DNA from 3 places in the Sporosarcina jeotgali genome. Region 3 is predicted to be linked to each of the others. Evidence: predicted binding sites of a transcription regulator. Region 3 holds the regulator's gene; each other region holds the start of a gene.
The links. Region 3 encodes CtsR, which represses protease genes until heat stress. Its sites were predicted from a motif close to ATGGTCAATAAAGGTCAAACA; they were not measured.
Positions count from the first base shown of each region.

Region 1: a site for CtsR is predicted at 3,697-3,717, ahead of PGH26_RS03810 (ATP-dependent Clp protease ATP-binding subunit). Genes of this name have one in related genera too.
Region 2: a site for CtsR is predicted at 3,301-3,321, ahead of clpP (ATP-dependent Clp endopeptidase proteolytic subunit ClpP). Genes of this name have one in related genera too.

Region 1 is NZ_CP116341.1:833,824-839,197, reverse strand. It holds gene PGH26_RS03820 (beta-ketoacyl-ACP synthase III) at 1-405, opposite strand, end outside; gene PGH26_RS03815 (DUF2929 family protein) at 593-778, shown strand; gene PGH26_RS03810 (ATP-dependent Clp protease ATP-binding subunit) at 1,520-3,655, opposite strand; gene PGH26_RS03805 (metal-sulfur cluster assembly factor) at 3,859-4,167, opposite strand; gene PGH26_RS03800 (prolyl oligopeptidase family serine peptidase) at 4,220-5,005, opposite strand; gene PGH26_RS03795 (Cof-type HAD-IIB family hydrolase) at 5,143-5,374, shown strand, end outside.
Region 2 is NZ_CP116341.1:2,272,705-2,278,078, reverse strand. It holds gene rapZ (RNase adapter RapZ) at 1-332, shown strand, start outside; gene PGH26_RS11325 (gluconeogenesis factor YvcK family protein) at 337-1,320, shown strand; gene whiA (DNA-binding protein WhiA) at 1,346-2,287, shown strand; gene PGH26_RS11315 (HPr family phosphocarrier protein) at 2,309-2,566, shown strand; gene clpP (ATP-dependent Clp endopeptidase proteolytic subunit ClpP) at 2,615-3,220, opposite strand; tRNA gene PGH26_RS11305 (tRNA-Arg) at 3,405-3,476, shown strand; gene PGH26_RS11300 (LemA family protein) at 3,673-4,248, shown strand; gene PGH26_RS11295 (TPM domain-containing protein) at 4,248-5,048, shown strand; gene PGH26_RS11290 (glutaredoxin family protein) at 5,125-5,364, shown strand.
Region 3 is NZ_CP116341.1:2,944,667-2,950,040, forward strand. It holds gene PGH26_RS14905 (ATP-dependent Clp protease ATP-binding subunit) at 1-792, opposite strand, end outside; gene mcsB (protein-arginine kinase McsB) at 945-2,030, opposite strand; gene PGH26_RS14915 (UvrB/UvrC motif-containing protein) at 2,020-2,574, opposite strand; gene PGH26_RS14920 (CtsR family transcriptional regulator) at 2,605-3,075, opposite strand; gene PGH26_RS14925 (N-acetyltransferase) at 3,364-3,951, shown strand; gene PGH26_RS14930 (hypothetical protein) at 4,037-5,374, opposite strand, start outside.

The DNA of each region.
Region 1 (5,374 bases), 1.1 Mb from region 3:
AAGGACGTAATCGTGTGTGCCGGCTTCCACGAAATGCTTCGCTGTAACCACTCCGTACATGAACCCTGCACATGCTGCAGAAATATCCATTGCAGCGGCATTTTTAGCACCAAGACGTGCTTGGAGCATTGTTGATACAGACGGAAACGGTTGATCAGGCGTAACCGTTGCAACCAAAATCATTCCAATTTGTTCAGGCTCGATTCCTGCTTTTTCGATTGCTTCTTTTGCAGCTTCATAAGCCATATCTGATGTATCAGTACAATTATCTGCAATTCGGCGTTCTTCAATTCCTGTGCGCGTACGAATCCATTCGTCTGATGTATCCATTCTTTTTTCAAGATCTGCGTTTGTCAGCACGTGTTCAGGGACATACTTGCCAATACTTAGAAGTCCTACACCCATTGCTCATACCCCGTTCCTTGTTATCTATTGTTAGTACCTGGTATCAATCATAGTAGATATCGTGAATTTTTTCAACAATGGAGACACGAAACCGTCAAACTCTTTTATCCGCGTTGTAAATTAAGTTTCGAAACGTGCGGCGCTATGATATGATGAAAGGTGAAAAAGTATTCTAGAGGTGATTTCAATGAAGTTCATCATGACATTTGTTTGGTCATTCCTTTTAGTTTCCATGCTCAACTATGTAGCAGGCGCTATTGCGAACGTGCCAACGTTTGAATTTACAACTGGAATCATTGTCTCACTCGTTTTGTCTATTGTGATTTTCGCAATTACAGCGATTATCCCGGACGAGCCAGTTGCAGAACATTGATCCTTATAACAGCAAGAGGGAAATTTCCCTTTTGCTGTTTTTTTTGCGTTGAATGGATGTTTTGCGTTGAATGGATGGATGGTTAGTATGATTGCGTTCTTGCTGCAGTGGCATCATGTTTCTATAAACTAGTTGGGTGTTTCCAATTAACTCCTTAACGCCATTGAATTGTGTCCTGTTATCGAGAAATTCTGCTATGTGTCGGAGAAGTTTGCTTAAGTGATTGAGAAACGAGCTTGAGTGATGGAGAACTTCTTGCCAGTGTCGGACAACCAGCACCATGTGTAGGATAGGCGGTTTTCAAAGCGACATAGCCCCTTCCTAGACAAGCGCAGCGCCCCCAATTAATCCCTTAACGCAGTGGAATTGTGCCCCGTTATCGAGAAATTCCGCTATGTGTCGGAGAAGTTTGCTTTAGTGATTGAGAAACGAGCTTGAGTGATGGAGAACTGCTTGGCAGTGTCGGACAACCAGCACGATCTGTAGGATAGGCGGTTTTCATAGTGACATAGCCCCTTCCTAGACAAGCGAAGCGCACCCAATTAATCCCTTAACGCTGTTGAATTGTGTCCTGTTATCGAGAAATTTACTTAAGTGATCAAGAAACGAGCTTGAGTGATGGAGAACTGCTTCCCAGTGGTGGACACCCGCCTCTTTTTGACTTAAAAACACCACATTCAGCCTCACACAAAAAAAACAAGCCACTCATCGCATTACACGAAAAGTGACTTGCCCCCTTATTTATAACGTATCCACAACTAACGCTCCATCTTCCATCCGAAGATGCAGGCGCTGCCCTTCTTCCAAATTACCTTTGATGACTTCCTTAGCCACCGCTGTTTCCACATACCGTTGAATGAACCGTTTCAATGGCCGTGCCCCGAAATCAGCATCTGTTCCTTCAGCAACGACCCAGTCGAGTACAGGTTCTTCATACGTTAATGGAATGTCCTGACCGTCCAATCTGCGCACAAGGTCCTCGAGCATCTTCCGAGCGATTTCAACAAACGCATTGCCTGATAGAGAATGGAAGATGATAATATCATCCATCCGATTCAACAATTCGGGTTTAAAGTGATTACGCAGCTCCGCCATGACTAAATCTTCGGCCGCATGTTCTTCAGACTCGAATTGGCCGCTCATTAAATACTGCGAGCCAATGTTTGACGTCATGATCACCACTGTATTTGTGAAGCTTACAAGCCGGCCTTGGCTATCCGTAATACGGCCATCATCCAGGATTTGCAATAAAATATTAGAGACATCTGGGTGGGCTTTTTCAATTTCATCTAACAAGACAACAGAATACGGATTTCGTCGCACCGCTTCCGTCAATTGCCCGCCTTCTTCATAGCCAATGTATCCTGGAGGCGCTCCGACAAGTCGGGACACGCTATGCTTTTCCATATACTCTGACATATCGATACGGATGAAATGATCCACAGAGTCGAACAATGTACCTGCAAGTGTTTTCGCAAGTTCCGTTTTACCGACACCTGTTGGTCCTAAAAATAAAAACGATCCAATCGGCTTATCTGGGTCCTTAATGCCTGACCTCGCACGCCATACGGCTTCAGTTACAAGTTGAACAGCATTATCTTGACCGATGACGCGTTCTTTTAATGTATCAGCAAGGCGCAATAATTTCTCGCGTTCGCCTTCCATCAGCTTCGTCACTGGAATCCCTGTCCAGCGTGCCACAATCATCGCGATTTCATCTTCCGTCACTTCTTCACGAATCAATCGGTTTTCTTCCTCACCTTTGAACTGATCCTCCAATTCATGAAGTCGGTGCTCCAATGTCGGAATTTTGCCATGACGCAATTCGGCAGCTTTGTTCAAGTCGAATTTGTTTTCCGCGTCTTCCAATTCACGACGATAACGGTCCAACTTTTCGCGCACGTCTTGCACTTCCTGGAGCTTTTTCTTTTCGTTTTCCCATTGCTCCCGCATTCCTGATGAAGACTCTTTCAATTCTTTCAATTCGTCACGTAAGGCAGCAAGACGGTTCTGACTGATGGCATCTTTTTCTTTCGTCAATGCTTGTTCTTCAATTTCCAGCTGTAAAATACGACGAGTCACTTGATCAAGCTCTTGCGGCATGGAATCGATTTCAGTACGGATCATCGCACTCGCTTCATCCATTAAGTCAATTGCTTTGTCCGGCATGAAACGCTCTGTCAAATAACGATCTGACAACGTTGCAGACGCGACCAGCGCACGGTCATGGATGCGAACACCATGGTGCAATTCAAATCGCTCTTTTAATCCGCGTAAAATGGAAATCGTATCTTCAACAGATGGTTCGCGTACCATTACTTGCTGGAAACGCCGCTCAAGTGCTGGATCTTTTTCGATGTACATCCGATATTCATCCAAAGTTGTTGCACCAATACAATACAATTCACCGCGTGCAAGCATCGGTTTCAACATGTTACCAGCATCCATAGCGCCTTCCGTTTTGCCTGCTCCGACGATCGTATGGATTTCATCAATGAACAAAATAATTTCACCGTTGCTGTCTTTCACTTGTTTCAGCACTGCTTTAAGACGTTCTTCAAATTCACCGCGATATTTTGCTCCTGCAATTAAGGAACTCATATCGAGTTCGTGAATCTGGCGGTCTTTCAATCCTTCTGGCACATCACCTTTCACAATCCGCTGTGCTAATCCTTCCACAATTGCCGTTTTACCAACACCCGGTTCACCGATTAACACGGGATTGTTTTTCGTTTTTCTAGATAAAATCCGGATGACATTGCGAATTTCTTCATCCCGGCCAATAACCGGATCCATTTTTCCGTTTTTCACATCTTCAACTAGGTTGCGCCCAAATTGCTCTAATGGGGAACGCTGATCTTCCTGTACGCCGTCCATTCTCATGAACCCTCACCTCATTATTATTGTTAGTTAATTTGACTTTGACTATCTTTGACTAATACTAGTATACCTCGCTTTTTCGTATGTGTAAAGTCAAAAGCTTAGGTCTCAATAACTAGTATTCCCCTAAGCGGACCCGGATAAAACGACAAAAAATCCGATCAGTGAAAAACTCACTAATCGGATCATTTTTTGTTTATTTATCGGACTCCAAGTGCCATTTTAGCATAGCGGGACATGTTTTCACGCGACCAAGGCGGGTTCCATACGATGTCGACTTCAACTTCTTTTATTTCTGGAAGTTCCATTAGTTCTTGTTTCACGTTCGCAACAATTTGCGGTCCCATCGGACAACCGATTGATGTAAGTGTCATGGTCACTTTACCGATTCCGCCTTCAAGCAATTCTGCATCATAGACGAGACCAAGATTGACAATATCTACACCAAGCTCAGGGTCAATAACGTTTTCAAGTGCGCCCATCATGCTTTCTTTCATTTCATCAGCCATTGGAATTCCCCTTTCCATTTCAATTCGTTGTACTCATCATAGCAAAATGAACTCAATCGTTCAAATGGTCTGCAAGAAACTCCACCGCACGAAGCATTCCAGGTCTTGAAACTGCGTGGCCAGCATGCTCGTCCACCATAAATTCAAAGTCTTCCGGATGCGAATTGTATTGCTCTTTGACCGCTTTATAGAAATGGCGTGTCGGTTCGAACGGCACCATTGTATCGTTCATGCCGTGCCAGAAAAAGACCGGCCGATCATTCAAACGCTCGGGATGCAGAGTCAAGTCAAATTCAGCGAGAGTCTTCAATAATTTTTCAACATCTTCGTCTTTCATCGGAAGTTTAAATCCTTTATTTTCAAATTGCTTCATTTGACCTTTTGTGAGTTTCACATATCCCGGAGTTCCCATCATAACCGCAGCGCTTTGAATCCAAGGATAGGCAGCAAGGCAGCCAAGTGTTATAATTCCTCCCATTGACGTTCCTGAAAACGCGATTCGGCCAGATTCTAACAAGCCTTTTTCTTTCAATTGGTGATGTAAGATTCCTGCTTCTTCTATAGAAGTCAGTACAATTTCCCAGAAACGCAAACTGAGCTGGACTTCGTCTAATGATTCGGAGCGGACGCCATGAAGATGCGCTTCGGGCAATAGCACACGAACGCCTTTTTTCGCAAGATTAAATGCGTAATGCAAATTATGTTCTTTGGCGCTTGTAAAGCCGTGGAAAAAGATGACGACTGGCATCTCAGATGATTCCTGATATTCATCCACAATATGCAATAAAGGGATGGCATGCTGTCCTTCGGTACCCCATTGTTCTTCTCTGATAATCATCCGCGACACCTCGTTTTTAGTTTAGTTGAGCATACCAATGTTTTTCTAAAAAAACAAAAGTTGCGCACGTGTAATTACTTTTTTGACTTGCATGCTTCCAAAAGGATACACTTGAATGAGGAAGGAGGCGTTTTGTCATGAAACCACATTTAATCGCACTCGATTTAGACGGAACGTTATTAAATGATAAAAAAGTAATCTCTGAAAAAACGCTAGCTGCATTGAAACAAGCGGAATCGGAAGGCCATCAGATTATGATTGCGACGGGACGCCCCTATCGTTCCAGTGAAATTTATTACCGTCAGCTTGGACTGAAAACGCCAATCGTAAACTTCAATGGCGCGTTCGTTCATCACCCTACTGACCGGA
Region 2 (5,374 bases), 670 kb from region 3:
CAATTGACGCAGACGTCGTATTTGACGTTCGTTTTTTACCGAACCCCTATTATAATGAATCCATGCGTCCGCAAACGGGTCTTGATAAAGATGTCTATGAGTATGTGCTGAAATGGGAAGATACGAAAACATTGATAACAAAACTCTCTGATCTATTCCAGTTTTTAATCCCTCAATATAAGAACGAAGGCAAATCACAAGTCGTAATTGCATTCGGTTGTACAGGGGGACAGCATCGTTCTGTTACTCTGGCGGAATACTTTGGAAATCTATTCAAAGACGACTATACAACCTATGTAACACACCAGCATATCGAAAAAAGAAAGGGCTGACGCTATGGCAACACCCAATAACCGCAAAAAGGTTGTGGTGTTTGGAGGCGGTACAGGTTTGTCGACGCTGCTTCGAGGATTGAAGAAGTACCCAGTCGATTTAACCGCAGTGGTTACAGTTGCGGATGATGGCGGAAGTTCAGGGAGGCTGTTGGATCAGTATGATATCCCGCCTCCCGGTGATGTCCGAAAGGTGATGGCAGCGCTTTCAGATGTTGAACCTCTTATCGAGCAGCTTTTCCAGTACCGTTTTTCAACGAAAGATGATCTCCACGGACACTCACTAGGGAATTTAATGCTCGCAGCGATGACAGACATTACTGGTGACTTTGCCAGTGCGGTTAAGAAAACTGGCCAGGTATTGAACATTAAAGGGAAAGTACTTCCAGCAGCCAATCAGCGGATTACGCTGCATGCAGAGCTGGATGACGGAACGATTGTTACGGGGGAGTCCAAGATTCCAATGTACGCCCGGAAAATCAGACAGGTCTATTTATCCCCGCAAGATGCTAAGCCATTGCCAGAGACATTGAATGCAATTCAGCAGGCAGATTTGATCATCATCGGACCTGGAAGTTTGTATACGAGTATTTTACCTTCCTTGCTTGTACAGGATATTCGGGATGCTGTTCTAAATAGTAAAGCTAGTAAAGTATATGTCGGGAACTTAACAACGCAAAAAGGTGAGACGTACCGGTATACAGCGTCCGAACATGTTGCAGCACTTTATGATCATGTCGGAAAACCTTTCCTGGACGCAGTGTTATTGAATAAGACGGACATCATGCCGCTTTTAACCGAAGCGGGACAGATGGTCACATCTTGGCCAGTGGAACGGGATCTTGAGGAATTGCAAAAGTTAGTGCCTGAAATTTGGCAAGAAGATATTGCGCTCGCTGAGAATGAGCGGGTAATGCACGATGCAGAAAAAGTAGCAGAATGGTTCGTAAATTACATAACAGACGAATCTAAAACCAAACAGACGTGATCGTCACCGGGAAAGGGGAAAGTTCATGTCTTTCGCATCAGAAACAAAAAAAGAATTGACACAAATTGAGGCGGAGGATTGCTGTACAAAAGCAGAAGTTGCAGCGTTCATTCGCATGAATGGGGTCCTATCTTTTTCAAATAAAACCATAAGCTTAGATGTTCAAACAGAAAATGCTGCTATTGCACGAAGACTCTATTCCAATTTAAAAAAGCTGTACACATATAAGGTTGAACTTCTAGTTCGGCGTAAAATGCGGTTAAAGAAAAATAATGTTTATATTTGCAGAATCCGCGAAGGGGCACGCCCCTTGCTGGATGATTTAGATATTTTGACAAATACCTTCCAGTCCAATCAAACCATTTCGCCAACAATCATTCCAAACGATTGTTGTAAACGGGCATACTTGCGTGGAGCATTCCTGGCAGGAGGATCTGTAAATAATCCGGAGACATCTTCATACCACTTGGAAGTCTTTTCGATGTATGCAGAACACTCCGATGCATTAGTCGAGATTATGAATGATTATCAGCTGAATGCGAAATCGATTGAACGCAAAAAAGGGTTCGTTGCCTATTTGAAAGAAGCTGAAAAGATAGCGGATTTCTTGAGTATTATCGGCGCGCACGTTGCACTCATGCGTTTTGAAGACATCCGCATTGTCCGGGATATGAGAAATAGTGTAAATCGGTTAGTAAACTGTGAAACAGCGAATCTCAACAAAACCATCAGTGCCGCGCAGCGCCAAGTAGAGAACATTAAACTCATCCAATCGACCATCGGTTTGGACCAGCTGCCGGACAGGCTTCAGGAGATTGCACATTTGCGAGTGGAGTATCAGGATATTACGCTGAAAGAGTTAGGTGAGATGGTGTCAGGCGGACCTGTGAGTAAATCAGGTGTGAATCACCGTCTGCGTAAAATTGACGAGATCGCAGAAAGTGTTCGAGTTGGCGGAATTACCTAACTAAGGAAGGGGATAGAAGAGATGATTGAAAGAACCGCTGAAGTGAAAATTAAGCCCGGCTTGCAAGCCAGGCAGGCAGCGTTATTTGTACAAGAAGCGAATCGCTACACATCGGACTTATATGTTAAACGAGATGAACGGCAAGTGAATGCAAAGAGTATTATGGGCGTTATGAGTTTAGCGATTGCACAAGGAAGCACAGTTACACTGATTGCCGATGGCAGCGATGAAGAACAAGCCGCTGAAGCGCTGTCAGCGTTTGTGCAAGGGGTAAGCTAACAAAAAGACGCCCCGTAAGTTACGGGACGCCATTCATGGGTGCTGTAATTATTTGCCTTCAGATTCTTTCATATCGCTGCGTGTGATAATGTGGTCGATTAACCCATATTCTTTTGCACGTTCTGCGGTCATGAAATTATCACGGTCTGTATCTTTTTGAATCACTTCGATAGGCTGACCCGTACGCTCAGCAAGAATAGCATTCAGCTTCTCGCGGATGAAGAGGATGTGCTTAGCAGCGATTTCGATTTCAGTCGCTTGACCTTGAGCACCGCCAAGTGGCTGGTGAATCATAACTTCAGCGTTAGGAAGCGCATAGCGTTTTCCTTTGGTACCTGCTGCAAGTAAGAATGATCCCATTGAAGCAGCCATACCGATACAAATCGTCTGGATGTTTGGTTTAATGTATTGCATAGTATCGTAGATGGCCATACCAGCTGTGATGCTGCCACCTGGGCTGTTGATGTAGATAGAGATGTCTTTGTCTGGATCTTCAGATTCAAGGAATAGTAATTGAGCGACGATAGAGTTTGCTACGTTGTCGTCTATTGCACTTCCAAGCATGATGATGCGGTCTTTTAGCAAGCGGGAGTATATATCATACGCACGCTCTCCACGATTCGTTTGTTCGATAACTGTAGGAATTAAGTTCATTTCATTTCCTCCCTTTGATGGTTAAATAGGTCGTATGTTGAAACGGATGTCCGCTCAACCATGACTTTATCATACATAGTATGGTCAACTAAGGTCAAATATAACGCTTTGCAAATATTTGTTGCTTTTAAACTGACCAGCAAGTATACTATAACTTGTCCGCTGCAAATCTACTTTATGCGAAGCCCTCGTGGTGCAATGGATAGCACGCAAGCCTCCGAAGCTTGAAATGTGGGTTCGACTCCCGCCGAGGGCATATAGGTGCTTTATGATACTCACCCGATTGTATGGAATCATACAATCGGGTGAGTTTTTTTATCTATAAAGAAACTTTTTTAACTTTAGTGCGTATAAAGGATAACGAACAAGTTTTGAGTTTCTGGTTTTCAGGGTAAACTTCTGAAAGTGAAGAAGCGAAAAAGCTGAAGCTATTATTGAGGAGGCGGGGAATTTTGAAGAAGTTATTGTTACCGTTAGGAATAATTGTTGCAATTATTGTGATTGCTATTGCGATTTTCTCTGGAAGTTACAATAAATTTGTGACAGCTGAAGAGAACGTTGACCAAGCGTATTCACAAATCGAGACGCAATTACAACGCAGGGTGGATCTTATTCCAAACTTAGTGAATACCGTTAAAGGGTTTGCAAAGCAGGAGAAGGAAGTAATTGGTCAGGTAACCGAAGCGCGTTCTAAATTAGCAGGTGCAAATGGCCCTGAAGATCAAGCGGCTGCTGACTCTGAACTTTCTGGAGCACTTAGTCGATTATTAGTGGTTGTAGAGAATTATCCAGAATTGAAAAGTAATGAAAACTACAGACAGCTTATGGATGAGTTAGCTGGAACTGAAAACAGACTTGCTGTAGCACGTAAGGATTACAATGACGAGGTCGCTTCTTACAACAAACAAGTGAAGCGGTTCCCGGGCAAACTCGTTGCTTCGATGTTTGGATTTGACGAAAAAGAATACTTCAAAGCGGAAGCTGGAGCTGAATCAGCACCAGATGTCGACTTTGGAGCAGATGAGTAATGAGAAAGTCGGCTGTTCGAGCATTTGCCCTGCTTGGCATGCTTTTAGTTTTGCTGACAGCAGTCCAGCCCGCGGTTTATGCGAAAGTGGATGTTGTTCAAGATGAATCAGGTGTTTTGTCTGACAGTCAAATTCAAGAACTGAGGGATTATGGAACTCGGTTACAAAGCGCGACAGGTGCTGAATTTGCTGTGTGGATTGTACCGTCTACACAAGGAAGACCCATTGAAGAGTATTCATTGAATAAATTACGAGAATTTCAACTTGGAGATAAAAAGAAAAATAACGGGGCGCTACTTGTGATGACAACTGAAGCGGACGAAAATGGTGATAAACATATTCGTTTAGAAGTTGGTTATGGATTGGAAGGGGCCCTTCCTGACGGTAAAGTTGGTCGTATTATTGACGAAGTGACCATGCCTTATTTAAAAAATGGGCAACCTGATCAAGCGGTAATTGAAACGTATAAAAATGTTTACAACGAAATAGCAAAAGAGTACGGCCTTGAAGGTGATGAACTTCCCGTCGCATCGTTTGACAACGAGGACGATGAAGGCGGGTTCCCGATCGTCCCCATCATCGTCATCGGTTTCATCCTCATCCAGATTTTCTTTAACTCTGGAAAAGGAGGAGGTTCGGGCGGTTCAGGCGGACCTGGCGGCAGACGCCGAGGTGGCGGTATGGTCTTCTTCCCAGGATCCTTCGGAGGCGGTTCAGGAGGTTCAGGCGGCGGAGGCGGTTTTGGCGGCTTCGGCGGCGGTGGTTCCGGCGGTGGCGGAGGCGCTGGCCGAAGCTGGTAACTTTAAACGATTTACGCAATGCTTGTTGCGTAGATCGTTTTTTCATTTTACACTGGGGTTATATGGAGGGATTTTCATGCATGTGCTATTTTATACGAAACCTGGCTGTCCGCTGTGTGACGAAGCCGAACAGATGATGGAACTTATTCAAGAGGACTATCCCTTGACGTGGGCTACGGTCAATATTGAAGAGGATGATGCAAAACATGAGCAATACGTCTTCATGATCCCTGTTGTGGAAAAAGATGATGAGGTGCTTTGTTCAGGTGTGATAAGTTATATTGATTTAGCTATGCTTTTTGAATCGGAAGTTTAAATTTGAAATT
Region 3 (5,374 bases):
TTTCATGCGGTCTTCGAATTCACCACGATATTTTGTACCGGCAACGACAGTACCCATGTCGAGTGTCATCACACGTTTGTCACGCAGGATTTCGGGGACTTCGTTGTTAACAACTTGCAACGCAAGACCTTCAGCAATTGCTGTTTTACCAACACCCGGCTCACCAATCAAAACTGGATTGTTCTTTGTGCGACGCGCTAACACTTCGATCACACGTGTAATTTCTTTACCGCGTCCAATTACAGGATCGAGTGTTCCTTCACGTGCGATTTCAGTCAAATCACGAGCTAAACCGTCCAATGTCGGAGTCGCAGCTGATGCTGATGCATTTTGACCGCTTGCGTTTGCAGCGTCGTTACTTCCAAGAAGCTGCAGCACTTGTTGACGCGCTTTGTTCAAGCTGACGCCTGCATTATTAAGTACTCGAGCAGCTACGCCTTCTCCTTCGCGGATTAACGCAAGCAAAATGTGTTCTGTTCCGATATACGAATGGCCGAGTTTACGGGATTCATCGACAGAAAGCTCAATAACCTTCTTTGCGCGCGGTGTGTAATGTACGATTGGTCCGACTTCTTTACTGCCTGTTCCAACAAGTGTTTCTACGCCTGTTTCAATTGTCTCGAAGCTTACGCCGATTGCTTCAAGTGCTTTGGCTGCAATGCCGCCGCCTTCACGTATTAGTCCAAGTAGAATATGTTCTGTTCCAATTGCTTCGTGTTTCAAACGGATAGCTTCCTCTTGAGCGAGTTGGAGTACTTTTTGTGCGCGTTGTGTGAATCGATTAAACATCATTAACATTCCTCTCCTTCTGCAGAGAATAATTTTCATCGTACTACTTCTATCTATATTCTTCGGAACCGTTAAACAATCGGTTTCCGGGTGAATTGATTTTGACCATCTTTGACCATTTTACCGAATGGGTTGCACAGACGCAAAAGAGATGCTCAAGGACGGTCTGTCTGTTCATCTGCTTTTGACGGTCCATTTTTCAATCGTTCTCTAAAAAGTTTAGCGCGGCTAATATCTAATTCTTCAGACGTTAGCTCTTCTCCTTCATAATGTTGGAGAAATCCGGACTGCATGAAAATCATCAGCTCATTTAAGATCGACATTTCCACGTCTTCGATCAATTCAAGATCGATGCCAAGCCGGACGTCTGATAGACATCGTGCCGCTTCTGCGGAAGGGAGCAGCCGAGCATACGAAATTGTTCCAAGTGAACGGAACACCCGATTTTCAAGTGCAATTCGAGACTTTTCGAGAAGCAATTCACGAGACCTGCGTTCATGCGCAATCAGTCTGGAGACGATATTTGCAAGTTCCGCTAAAATCTCATTCTCAGATTTACCGAGCGTCAACTGATTGGATACTTGATAAACGTTCCCTGGTGCCTCACTGCCTTCTCCGTAACTTCCTCTAACGACCATTCCAAGCCTTGAAACGGCTGGGATAATCCGGTTAATCTGCCGCGTAATCGTGAGCGCCGGTAAATGAAGCATGACAGACGCGCGCATTCCTGTTCCCGTATTTGACGGACAGCTTGTGAGATAACCAAACTCTTCATCGAATGCATAAGGAAGTTTCTTTTCCAGTGCACTATCGGTTTCATTCGCCTTTTGATAGGCATTTTCGAGCTGCAAGCCCGGATAAATGCACTGGATTCGCAAGTGATCTTCTTCATTGACCATAACGCTGATTGTTTCATCTTCAGATAGGAATACCGAACCGAATTGTTCCGCATCTGCCAGCTGCGGGCTGATCAAGTGTTTTTCAACGAGAACTTGACGGTCCAGTTGAGGTAATTCTTTCATTCTCGTATAGGAATACCCTTTTTCAACCTCGCTAAGCAATGCTTCTGAAACAATTTCCCCCACTTCCTCAGCCTGTTCATCAGAAAAGGCAATCGGGAATCGAAATTCACGAAGGTTACGCGCAAGCCGGATCCGAGTCGACATCACGATATCGGCGTGCTCTCCATGGGGCACCATCCAGCCTGTGACAGCGTTCTGCATAAACCGCTTATTCCCCATGCGCACTTCCCCCTTCCTCTATTTCAGCTGCCAGCTTTTGTTTCCAGTCTTTTATTTCATCCCGCAGCACAGCAGCTTGTTCGAACTGTTCTTCTTGAATGGCTTCTTGCATGTTTGTCCGAAGCTCTTCTATTTTCTTTTTAATGGTCATCTTTTCATTGAAAGATGCAGGGATTTTACCTTTGTGGTTTGTATTGCCATTATGCAATTTCCCAAATACTTTCGGCAGCCGCTCACGGAATGTTTCATAGCATGTCGGACATCCAAACTTCCCGATTTCTAAAAAACGATGGAAGGTCAGACCGCACTCTGGACATTCCGGCATTTTCTGAACCTCGCGCGTTTGCTGATGCAGCGATTCGCTCCCGCTCAGCCATTGCGACAAGAATTGTTGAATGGACATCGGTTCCTGATTCGGACTGATTGAAAACGTCTGTAAATTAAATGCGCACTTCTCACACAGATTTCGTTCAATCGGTCCATTTTGTGTATCTTGCATCAAGATAACGGAAGCTTGACGCTCTTTACAGTTTTCACATAGCATCCTTTACCACCCCATCGTTTAGATAACTAGTTACTCCGATTGTTCGTACAGGAGCGAGAATAACATGGCCTGCAAGATTCGCGCACGAATCAAATCTCTCTCCGGCAACGGATAATTTAAAACAGCCGGCTCGACAGCTGCTAGCATTAGTCGGGCTTCCCTTTTGGAAATCACTTGTTCTGCTATCAATCGATAGATCACATCTTCTGCCATCGTAAACGAAGCACCTTGCTGTACGCTTTCTAAAACATGATCCAGCAGCTCCTTGCGGGAATTCGTTTGAACCCGATAAATACGGATATACCCGCCGCCGCCGCGCTTCGATTCCACTGCATAGCCGCGCTCCAATGTAAATCGTGTTTTAATGACATAATTAATCTGCGAAGGAACACATTGGAACTTTTCCGCCACTTCGTTGCGCTTGATTTCCACGATTCCATTATCTTCATGTTCGATAATCGATTTTAAATACCCTTCTATGATGTCGGAAATATTACGCATCCTCTCACCTCTTTTATTGGCACAGTCACCGTGTTGACTTTGACTATCTTTGACTTAATTGTACCGTATTAAACAATACCCGCGCAAGAAATTTGCAAATCGGCCATTCAGTCGTTTAGCAAGGTAGAAAAAAGTAAAATAGTTGAATCTTTTATGTTTAGTATGTTTATAATAGGGGTATAGAATAAAGTCGAGGATTTTTTTCTGACCTCTTTTTTCCTCTCTCTACGTTTGACCCCCAAACAAAAAGCTCCGGGTACACCCATACCGACGGAGGAGATTAAATTAATGAACTGGTACGAGAAACTAAGTGAGTATTTTCCCATCGAAGAAATGAAGTCAAAAGAGCATATGGATGCGCTTTTAAAGGATAAACACAATGTTTATCGTAAAGACGAAGGTCCAAAACACGTGCTCATGTACGTTGAGACAGAATCGTTTGTGTTTGTAGATTATTTGTTCGTGTCGTCCGCTTCACGAGGTGAAGGTCTTGGAAAAAAACTGCTGACACAGCTGAAGGAAAAAGGTAAGCCGATTTTGTTAGAAGTGGAACCCGTCAATTATGAAGACACAGATACTGAAAAACGCTTGCGCTTCTATGCTCGTGAAAATTTCCACCACGCATCTCGCATTGGCTACAGCCGTCGTTCACTCGCAACTGGAGAACAAACTGACCTCGAAATCCTTTACTGGTCTCCTGAAGATGCAGAAGAAGAAACGGTATATGATGCCATGAAAATGACGTATGAAGAGATCCATACGTATAAGGATGACGAATTTTACGGTGAATCATACGACCCGATTGACAAAGTATTGACATTCCGTACAGAAGGTAAAACAAATATCCTAAAACCTTTTGCTACAGTTAGTGCTTAATCAGTCATATCCCTCATTTAAATCAGAACAAAAGCGGAAGCCGCTACTATGGCTTCCGCTTTTTTCTGGTTATGCACTCAATTCGTTAATCCGCAATCGAGAGGTTTGTGAGTTCCTTAACAGGCAGGAACAGCTCCCCTGTTTCTATATACATAATCGATAATTTGTCGTCTTCTTGAATATAAACTGCTTCCGGAATTGTTTCAGATGAAATCAGGAAGTTCCGTCCGTCCTCTGCTTTTACAGAAACAATTGTAAAGTCCCCTGCCCGTTCTTTGTACACACGTTTGACCGTGATCGCGGCTTTCACTTCTTCAGCTCCTGAGCTTCCGTCCACAGAACTGCCTCCGCGCTGCAACGCTGTTTTATACAATTTCAGCGCATCATTCGGAGAATTGCCAAACACTGAGATTTCCGGATTTGCAGCCGAGACGATGAAGTAGTTTTGCAAGAAACCATTCGAATCTAACACGGGTGTCAGCCAGCTTGCTTCTCCGTAGAAGTTATAGAGAACAGGCATTTCACCAGACCACTTTTTCTCGATGAATTTCTTTTCGATAATTTGCAAGGCTCCTTGTGAGTCCATGTAGGATTCTTCCAGGTCTCCCGTGTAGTACGTCGCTTTTCCCGTGCGCCCGTCTGTCAGCGCATACCCCAGCATCGAATCGACGCCTTCTTTCGGACTTGTAAAGTCTGTGAAGTAATACATATGACCGTTTTCATCGAAAATTGGACTGACGTTTGCCTCCGTTCCTTCATCAGATGGCAGTTTGACATCTTTTTTACCAACAAACGAATTCCAGAACCCATGAACGTACTTTCCGAAGTAACTGTTTTGCAGACTGACGGCCTCCGGAGACACAGCTCCATCGATGTAATCAGGAATATCGGCAAGCGCGAACTTTTCTACTTTCCCTGTCATCGGATCCGTCATGACAATTCCTTTTACGTCGAATCCGTTGCGTGCAGATATGAATTTCCCGTAAGAACGAATGTAGTGCGGATTTCCTTCATCGTCAATTTCCAACTGGACGTCTCCATAAAAGATCAGTTCAGGAAATTGCAGGCGCATATGGCGATCTACCTGTTTGTTGAAGTAGGAGGTCTCCGTGTAAGTCATTTCCGACGCAATGAATTTTGGATTATCCGCGGAATCCGTAGCGCTCATTCGAAAATAGCCAGGTGTCGTCTTGCCATTCCACCACTTGAAAAACCCTGAAAACTCGACCGGCGCTATATACACATAGTCGTCTTTAACTTTTTGAATTTGCAGATGCCCCAAATCGTAGTAACTCGTATTCGGAACTTGCCCGAATGCTTTTTTCATTTTGTTGCGGGCAAATTTCGGCGGTACGCTGGCAGGCGTCTGAGTTTCGTCAAAAGCCTCGATTTCAACTTGCTGATCCATTTCAACCGCTTTAAA